Phragmitibacter flavus: one gene and its partner. The main gene of each other region encodes a partner of the protein of the gene in region 2 in a complex. Links are inferred from orthologs where the notes say so. Each region holds a gene or a part of one and is shown on either strand. Other genes may lie near its edges.

Region 1 (3,797 bases), on a different replicon or contig from region 2:
GGGCACGCGACTATCGGCACACCCAATCCAAAGGTATTCAGGTTCCTGCTGCGAGACCAGACGGCTAAAAAATTCGGGATCTTCCTGGCGGCGAGCCTCAGACCAGGCACGGTTTTGATCAATGAGAGGTTGGAGAGGACGATTGGTCATGGATGAGATCCATAGCACAGCCGCTGTCGGAGGAAAGTGGATAGATTCTGGCACCATCCCACTTGCGCCATGGCCCAATGCAGGCAGGTTTTGTCATGCCGCCTGACACCTCGCTCACTTTGCTGGCAGAAGATTTGTGGATCATCCACCACCCGCTGCACATTCTCGGGGCCAACTTTGGTCGCAACACCACCATCATCCGACTCAGCGATGCCCTGCTCATCCATTCAAGCGCACCGTTTTCAGAAGAAAACGTTCATGCCATCAATGCGCTTGGCACCGCGACATGGGCCATCGAAGCGACCCTGTTGCATGACACTTTCACCGACCGATTCTCCGCGAACTGGCCGACAATTCCCCTCTTTGCTCCTCAACAATTTAAGGTGGCCAATGCCATCAAGAACTACCCACTTTCCCCGCCCCCTGCTGACTGGAAGGATCACATTGATGTCTTAAAAATCGATGGGGTCCCTCAGTCCGAGGAGTATGCCATTTTTCATCGGGCTTCACGCACCTTGATCATGGCTGACATCGTCTTCAACCTCAGCCCTGGTTCGAATTTCTGGACGAAGCTTATCTTGCGCAGTCTCTCCGGCTTGAGACCAGAGCCAGATGTCAGCCGTCTGTTCCGAATGATCATCAAAGACCGCGCGGCGTTTTCGCGATCCATTGAACGTTTGATGGCGTGGGACTTCGACCGTGTCATCGTCGGTCACGGCAGAGTCATCGAAACCAATGGCAAACAAATCCTCGCAGGCATCTGGCGGAAACACGGCTTCATGCCCTGACCTAAAAAAACAGCCGACTCTCGTTCGACACGAGAGCCGGCTGTTTGAATTTTCAGATCTCGAAGATCAGAGTTTGGTGTATCCCACGCTCTCGCAAGGCATGTCCCAAAGACGCTTCAATTCATCGTCGAGTTTCATGATGCTGATCGACACGCCAGCCATCTCCTGACAGGTCACGATGCTGTCGACAATCGTGTGATGAATTTTCAGTCCGCGCGCCTCAAGAATCGGCTTGGCGGACTTCAACAGGATGAGCAATTCCATCATGTGGGTGCTGCCAAGGCTGTTCACGAACAACACAATTTCATCTCCGGCATTCAACTCCATGTCATCGCCGAAGATCAGGTCGAGCATCTTCGGAGCGAGTTCGTTCGCGGTGCACATCGGGATCAGCGCGATCCCCTTTTCGCCGTGGATGCCCATGCCAAGACCGATGACGTCATCAGCAAGATCGAAGGTGGGTTGTCCAGTCGCTGGAATGCTGCCTGGTTTGGTAGAAACTCCCACAGAACGGGTGTGATCGACCGCCTTTTGCGTGATGCGCACCAGCTCATCCAGCGTGTCTACCGTGGCCGCTGCCGCACCGGCAATCTTCACGATGGGCACCAGACCAGCAACGCCACGGCGTTTGTCTTTTTCAGAAGTCGGAGCAGAGGCCACATCGTCATTGATGATCACCGTGCGAACTTCAATGCCTTCTTCCTCGGCAAGCTCAGCGCCGATGTCGAAATTCATCACGTCACCCGCGTAGTTGCCATAAAGATAAAGCACGCCTTTGCCACGATTCACCGCCTGGGTGGCTTCGAGCACGATGTCTGGAGGAGGAGCCGCAAAGATGTCACCAACCGCCGCGCCATCGCCCATGTTTTTGCCCACCAAGCCGTGATAAATGGGCTCATGACCGGCACCGCCACCAATCAACAACGCGGGAGCATCCGGCCTCAGATCATTCATCACGATGCTGCGTTTGCCGACTTTACGGGCTTTGCCATCATAGGCGAGCACCAAACCTTCAAAGAGTTCATCGGCACAAGTGAGAGGATCGTTGATGATTTTTTTGGCGCTGTTGCTCATGAGGAAGTGGTTGGATTGGCAGAGGTTACGTTTTGGACGACCCCCTTTCTAGCGAGCACAACCCCGCTTGTCAAAGCGACAAACGCGCAGAAAGCGCCTGAATGGCCGAATCCAGTGGTTTAAACCCGGAACAATGCGCCCAATTTTTTGCCCAAAATGAGGCCCGCTCCCAGCAACGTTACCCCCAGGAAGAGCATGGCCCAAACCCCCAACGCGGCAGCAAGAAATGGTCCCGTTCCCAGCGCGCCCACCAGAGAATAGATCGCTTTCGTGATCGGATAATGCGTGGCCTGTTGCGCCAGGATCATCGAATCCGAGACCTCAAGCATGGCAAATGAAAACGCCAAAAGGCCACCGGCGATCAGGTTGGGCAAAATCAATGGCAAAGTCACTTTCCACAGCGCTTTCAAAGGTGGACAACCCAAATTTTGCGCCGCTTCCTCCAGCGTTGGACTCACCTGCTGGAATCCCGCACTCGCCGATCGCACCACATACGGCAGGCGCCGAACCGCGTAGGCCACGATCAACAACAACACCGGATCTTCGCCGATCATCAACCAGTGAAAAGGCTGCCCTTCCCGAGCCATGGCCAAATACCCAAACGCCAGCACCAGACCCGGCACCGCCAGCGGCAGCATTGCCATCGCATCCAGCAACTGCCTCCCCCAGATCTTCGTCCGCACATTCACATAAGCCACCCCGATGCCCAGAACCAAATCCAGCAAGGTCGCAAATGACGCATACTTCAGGCTGTTGGAAATCGCCGTGAGGGTCAGCTCATGACTCAACGCGCCGGAGTAATGAGCCAGCGTCAGCCCTTCAGGGAAAACGGTTTGATACCAATCGGTCGAAACCGACAACATCAACACCCCGATATGCGGAATCACCGCCGCTCCGATGCACAACACAAAACTCATCGTGCAAAGCCAGGCCCCCAGCGGCTTCGGCCGGATCATCTCGCGACCCATCGTTGCCCGTCCACCGCCACTCGCATTGCCCCGCTCAAACATCAGTTTGCTGGTGGCATACATCAGCGTCGTCAAGGTCAGCAACACCACCACCAGCGCATACGGAAACGGGTTTCCGCTCAGGTCCTTGATCGCATTAAAAATCTGCACACTGGTCACCATCTGGTAATCAAACACCAGCGGCACGCCCAATTCCGTGAAACCCCAGATGAACACAATCGTGCCCCCTGCAAAAACTCCGGGCATGATCAGCGGCAACGTCACCTTCCAAAACCGTCGCCAAGGGGGACACCCCAGATTCGCTGCCGCATCTTCCAGCGCCGGATCAAGATTCGACAACGCCGCCGTCACATTCAAATACAGGATCGGATACAAATGCAGCACGTTCATGATGATGATGCCCACCATCTGCCCCTGCCCCAGCCAGTCCACCGGATGCTCCGGGTCCATCAACCCAATCTGCATCAAAAAACTGTTGATCGAACCCGCCTGACCCAGCATCGCCCGCACCCCGATTGCGCCCACAAACGGCGGAAGGATCATCGGCACCAGGATCAGCGAATTCAGCAACGGCTTGCCCGGAAACTCATAACGCGTGAACACCAGCGCCAATGGCACCGCCACAATAAGGCATCCGAGGGTCGTGAACGATCCCATGATCAGCGAATTCCACAACCCTTCGCGATAAACCGGATTGCGAAAAACCTCCCACACATACTCCAGCGTAAAGCCACCCTTCGTCGACACAAAAGCGACCTCCAGCGTGCTCCAGATCGGCATCAGAAAGAAGCACGCAAAAAACAGCGTCATCGCTCCG
Region 2 (4,565 bases):
GAAAAACCACAATCCTTTCTACCCTGAGTTCAAGTAACTCGACTCAACCGACAAACCATCGCACCACCCCCTTCCTACCTTCCTCACCTAATATCATGAGCAGCAAAACCATCGCATTTGTCGGAGTTGGCCGCATGGGAGCCAACATGGCCCGCCGCCTCAAAGACCGCGGCTACACCATCAGCGCCGTGTTCGACACCCACACCGAAGGGGCCAGCACCCTCGCCACCGAACTCGGCTGCCAGCACGCCACCACCCTTGCTGACGTCACCGCCAGAGCCGATGTCATCTTCACCGTTGTCACCAACGACGCCTCGCAGCGCGCCATTTTCGCCTCCAGCGGCGACAGCCTGCTGACCAATGCCGGCGGCAAAATTTTCATCAACTGCGCCACCCTCAGTCCACAAGCCCATCGCGAAACTTACGACGCCGCCAAAGCGGTCGGTGCCCATTCCCTCGAAGCCTCCATGGCCTCCAGCATCAGCCAGGCACGAGAAGGAAAACTCTATCTCATGCTCGCTGGCGACGAAGCCATCTACAACGAAGTCCAGCCCATCATCGAAGACCTCAGCATCAACCGTCGCTTCATTGGTGGCGCGGGTCGTGCTGCTGAAGTCAAGGCACTCGTCAACATGGTCATGAACATCAACACCGCCGGCCTCGCCGAAGGCCTTGGACTCGCCGCCGCGCTCGGTCACGATCTCGACCTCATCCGCGAAGTCTTCTCACAGACCGGTGCCAACTCCCGCGTCCTCGAAACCGACGGCGAAGACATGGCCACCCGCTCCCACGACTGCTGGTTCAGCGCCGAACACGCCGCCAAAGACAGCGGCATCGCCGCCCAGGTCGCCCTCGAACAAGGACTCAATCTCCCTCTCAACGCGGCCACACAGGCCCAATATCAAAAAATGGTTACCCTCGGCCTGGGCGGTCTCGACAAAAGCGGAATCGCCGAACTCACCTTTAAAGGACGACATGCCTGAATCATCCGGGAAGAACAACATTCTCATCGTCGGCGCTGGCGGCCGCATGGGAGCCGCCCTCGCCAGGCACTACCGCCAAGATCATCAAGTCACCGCCCTGCGGAGGACCGATCTCGATGTCACCAAGGTCGACACCCTGCGTCCCACTCTCGCGCCGCTCGAGTTCGACACCCTGATCTACACCGCCGGCCTTACCAACGTCGACCAATGCGAAGATCAACCCGAAGAAGCCAGGCTCTGCAATGCGGAGACCCCGAAAATCCTCGCCCAGATCTGTGCGGAAAAAGGCGCACGGCTGATCCACATCAGCACCGACTACGTGTTCGACGGCAGGAAAAACCTGGCGCTCACCGAGACCGAGCCTCCGAATCCCCTCAGCGTTTACGGCAAAACCAAACTCGCCGGCGAAACCGCCGTCCTCAAAGTCTCTCCCCATTTCCTTGTCATCCGCGTTTCCTGGCTGTTCGGACCCGACCGCCCCAGCTTCCCGGACATGATCCTCAAAAATGCCCTTGCCCAGGATCACGTCGCCGCCATCGCCGACAAAGTATCCTGCCCCACCTACAGCGAAGACCTCGCCTCGTGGATCGAACCCATGCTCAGCGACAACCGTTATTGCGGCCTGCTTCATCTCAGCAACTCCGGCAGCACCAACTGGCAGGCCTACGGTCAGGCCACCCTCGACATCGCCGCCGAACTTGGCCTTCCCCTCAAGGCCACCAAAGTCGACGCCCTGTATCGCGCCGACTTCCCCATCTTCAAAGCCGAACGCCCCGAATTCACCGCCTTCGACACCTCAAAATACACCAAACTCTCTTCCATCGTCCCGCGCAACTGGCAGGACGCCCTCAGAGACTATCTGCAAAAGCAGTATCAAAGCTCCGCACGCTTCTTCATCGCCGTCAGCAGCATCGTCGCGATCTAACCGTAATCCCTTGCCCGACAGTATCCGTGGGATACAACCCACGGCAGGTCGGTGCCCACGTTCAACCTGCCAATTGGTTGTTGATCGCTGTTCCCCGCGCGAATTTACGAGTCCAACACAAAATCACGCATCGCGTCGATGATCACCGTCACCGAAATCGCGCCGGCGTCAGGGAACCCGATTGCCCCTTCACCCAAAGTCTTCGCACGACCAAACTTCGCCACCATGGCTTTGGTCGCCTCTTTCCCACCCTCGGCCCCTTTGCTTGCCGCTGTAATCGCATCCGCCAGCGAACCACCCGAGTGCTCCGCCGCCGCAACTGCCGCCGGTTCCATCGCATCCACCGTCGTTTTGTCGCCCACCGCTGCTCCACCGCGCGACTTCACCCCATCGACACCCGCCTGCAAAAACAACGCCAACCCCTGCGCGTCCAACTCACCGCGACCCTGCAAAGCCTTGCCGCCATTTCGGAAAAAAGTCCCAAAAATGGCACCGCTCGCCCCGCCCATGCTGCTCATCATTGCCATGCCCACGGCTGAGAAAGCCTTGTCCACACTCTCCTGAGGTGCGCTCGTCAATTTCTCCTTTGCTGCCGTCATGCCACGCTGCATGCCCAGTCCGTGATCTCCATCCCCCAAATTGCGATCCGCTTCGGAAAGTTCAGGTTCGGCGGCGATCACCCGGTCGCACACCAGCAACAACATGGAGGTGACTTCTTCTGTGGAAAGCGTGGTTTTTGGCATGGTCAGCCGATACAAGTCGAGACCCCGCCCAATGTCAAATCACCAGCACTTCGCAAGCAAGGTTTTTACCCCCACCAGACCCCGCGCCCGCCACTTTCTTCGGCATTGCGCATTTCATGGCGAAAATTTCGCTTCTCTTGGCTTGCCACCTGCGTCATTGTCCGCCTAAGCAATTGAACACCCGCATTCTCATGCTGCGTTCCCCTGCCTCCATACCCCCAATCATCGCCGTCCTCTGTCTCGGTTTCGCCTCCATCGGCAGCCTCTCCGCGCAGCAACCCGCTCCCGACCCCACCCAACTGACTGCCAACGAACTGCTCAGCGCCGCCCGTGGCGCTTATGATGCGGGCGACTGGCCCCAGGCCGAATCCCTCTTCCAATCCTTCATCGACACCTACGGCGGCACCCCCGAGGCTGCCGACACCTCGCGCAAAATGAAGCCCCTGCTGGTCATCAGCAAACTGCGCCAGAAAAAATACGCCGACACCCTCGAACTCCTCGAAGAAACCCTCAAGGATCCCGTCCTGGATCCCGTCTCTGCCGACGAACTCGCCTTCTGGCGCGGCATCTGCCATCTCCAAACCGAAGCCCACGACCCCGCCCTCGCCGCCTTCAACGAATTCCACAGCGGCAAACTTCCCTATGTAATTAGCCTCCCTCCGGCTCACCGATCCATCCACAACGGGCGCCGCGTCGAAGCCATCATCCTCCACGCCGTCTGCCTCATTCTCAAAGAAGACCACCCCGCCGCGGCCCAATTCCTCGGTGAACAAATCCCCAATCTCCGCCAGCTCAATCGCGAAGCCGCCGGACGCGCCACCGTCCTGCGACTCCACAGTCTTCTCGCCTCCAACGACGACAACACCGCCCTTCAACTCGTCAAGGAAACCTTCACCCGACTCGAAGAGATCAGCCAGATCGTTGCCTTTCAAACCCTTTCCCTACAGCTCGGCGCCAAGCTCCTCGAACAGGAGCGATTCTACGACTCCATCGCCTGCCTCCAGCGCATCTGGCCCAAAAAACGCCTGCTCGCCCATCAGCAAACCTCCCTCGCCAACTTCAAAACCCGCCTCGCCCAGGTCCAGAAAAATCCCGCCCAGGAATACCTCGCCTTTCAATACGACGGCCTCATCACGCGCATCGAACGCGAGATCAAAAACTTCGAATCCATCCCCAACTTCGACTCCGCCCTGCGCCTCCGCGTTGCCACCGCCTACCAGGGCCTCTACCGATACCGCGAAGCCGCCCTCATTCTCGACGACATGCTGCAAAACATGCCCGTCGACGACATCGTCATCGCCGCCAGCCTCAACCTCATCCAGTGCTGGCTGCAAGTCGAACGCTGGCCCAACGCCATCGCCGCCGCCGACACCTACCTCGAAAAATTCAACACTCCAGAGAATCAGGCCAACATCCCCACCGTTCACTTCCTGCGCGCCACCGCCTTCCACTCCGACCGTCAGCCCTACGAAGCCGAACTCGCCTTCACCACCGTTCACAATAAATTCCCCGACCACGAACTCGCCCCGCGCGCCCTCTTCATGGAAGGCATCACCCTCCTCGAACAGGACCTCAATCTCGAAGCCATCGACGCCTTCAACGAAACCGCCCGACGCTACCCCGACAGCGACATCATCGAAGACACCCACTACTGGACCGGCATGGCCCTCTCCTTCGACAAACAGCACGAAAAGGCTCGTCAACACATGCAGGAGCACCTCGCCCGCTACACCGACCATCCACGCTACCGGCCCGACGCCAAATTCCGCATCGCCCACGCCACCTTTGCCCTGGCCGACTACCCCCTCGCCATCACCGAACTCCGCCAGTTCATCGACGAACATCGCGGCACCCAGTTTGCCGAGGAGGCCAAACTCCTGCTCGGCGACGCCCTCGGCTCCGAAGGCAAAATCG

The links. Proteins that work in one complex are often made in the same cells at the same time.
Region 1: the proteins of dhaL (region 2) and FEM03_RS16115 are in contact, whole or in part, in a crystal structure (PDB 3PNL), measured with the Escherichia coli proteins. The link is inferred for Phragmitibacter flavus from one-to-one orthologs.

The regions. Positions count from the first base shown.
Region 1 is NZ_VAUV01000011.1:194,432-198,228, forward strand. What follows is about bases 9-2,995. They hold FEM03_RS16115 (dihydroxyacetone kinase subunit DhaK), read right to left. Parts: upstream 2,013-2,995; coding sequence 1,005-2,012; downstream 9-1,004. Other genes in these bases: can (carbonate dehydratase), read right to left, coding at 9-150; FEM03_RS16110 (DUF4336 domain-containing protein), read left to right, coding at 246-938; FEM03_RS16120 (ABC transporter permease), read right to left, coding at 2,132-2,995. Also shown: more of can, read right to left, coding at 1-8; more of FEM03_RS16120, read right to left, coding at 2,996-3,797. UniProt on the Escherichia coli protein: Dihydroxyacetone binding subunit of the dihydroxyacetone kinase, which is responsible for the phosphoenolpyruvate (PEP)-dependent phosphorylation of dihydroxyacetone via a phosphoryl group transfer from DhaL-ATP.
Region 2 is NZ_VAUV01000002.1:57,789-62,353, reverse strand. The notes cover bases 833-3,793. They hold dhaL (dihydroxyacetone kinase subunit DhaL), read right to left. Parts: upstream 2,652-3,793; coding sequence 2,013-2,651; downstream 833-2,012. Other genes in these bases: FEM03_RS02215 (tetratricopeptide repeat protein), read left to right, coding at 2,843-3,793; rfbD (dTDP-4-dehydrorhamnose reductase), read left to right, coding at 976-1,908; FEM03_RS02230 (NAD(P)-dependent oxidoreductase), read left to right, coding at 833-983. In the rest of the region: FEM03_RS02235 (MBL fold metallo-hydrolase), read left to right, coding at 1-37; more of FEM03_RS02230, read left to right, coding at 96-832; more of FEM03_RS02215, read left to right, coding at 3,794-4,565. UniProt on the Escherichia coli protein: ADP-binding subunit of the dihydroxyacetone kinase, which is responsible for the phosphoenolpyruvate (PEP)-dependent phosphorylation of dihydroxyacetone.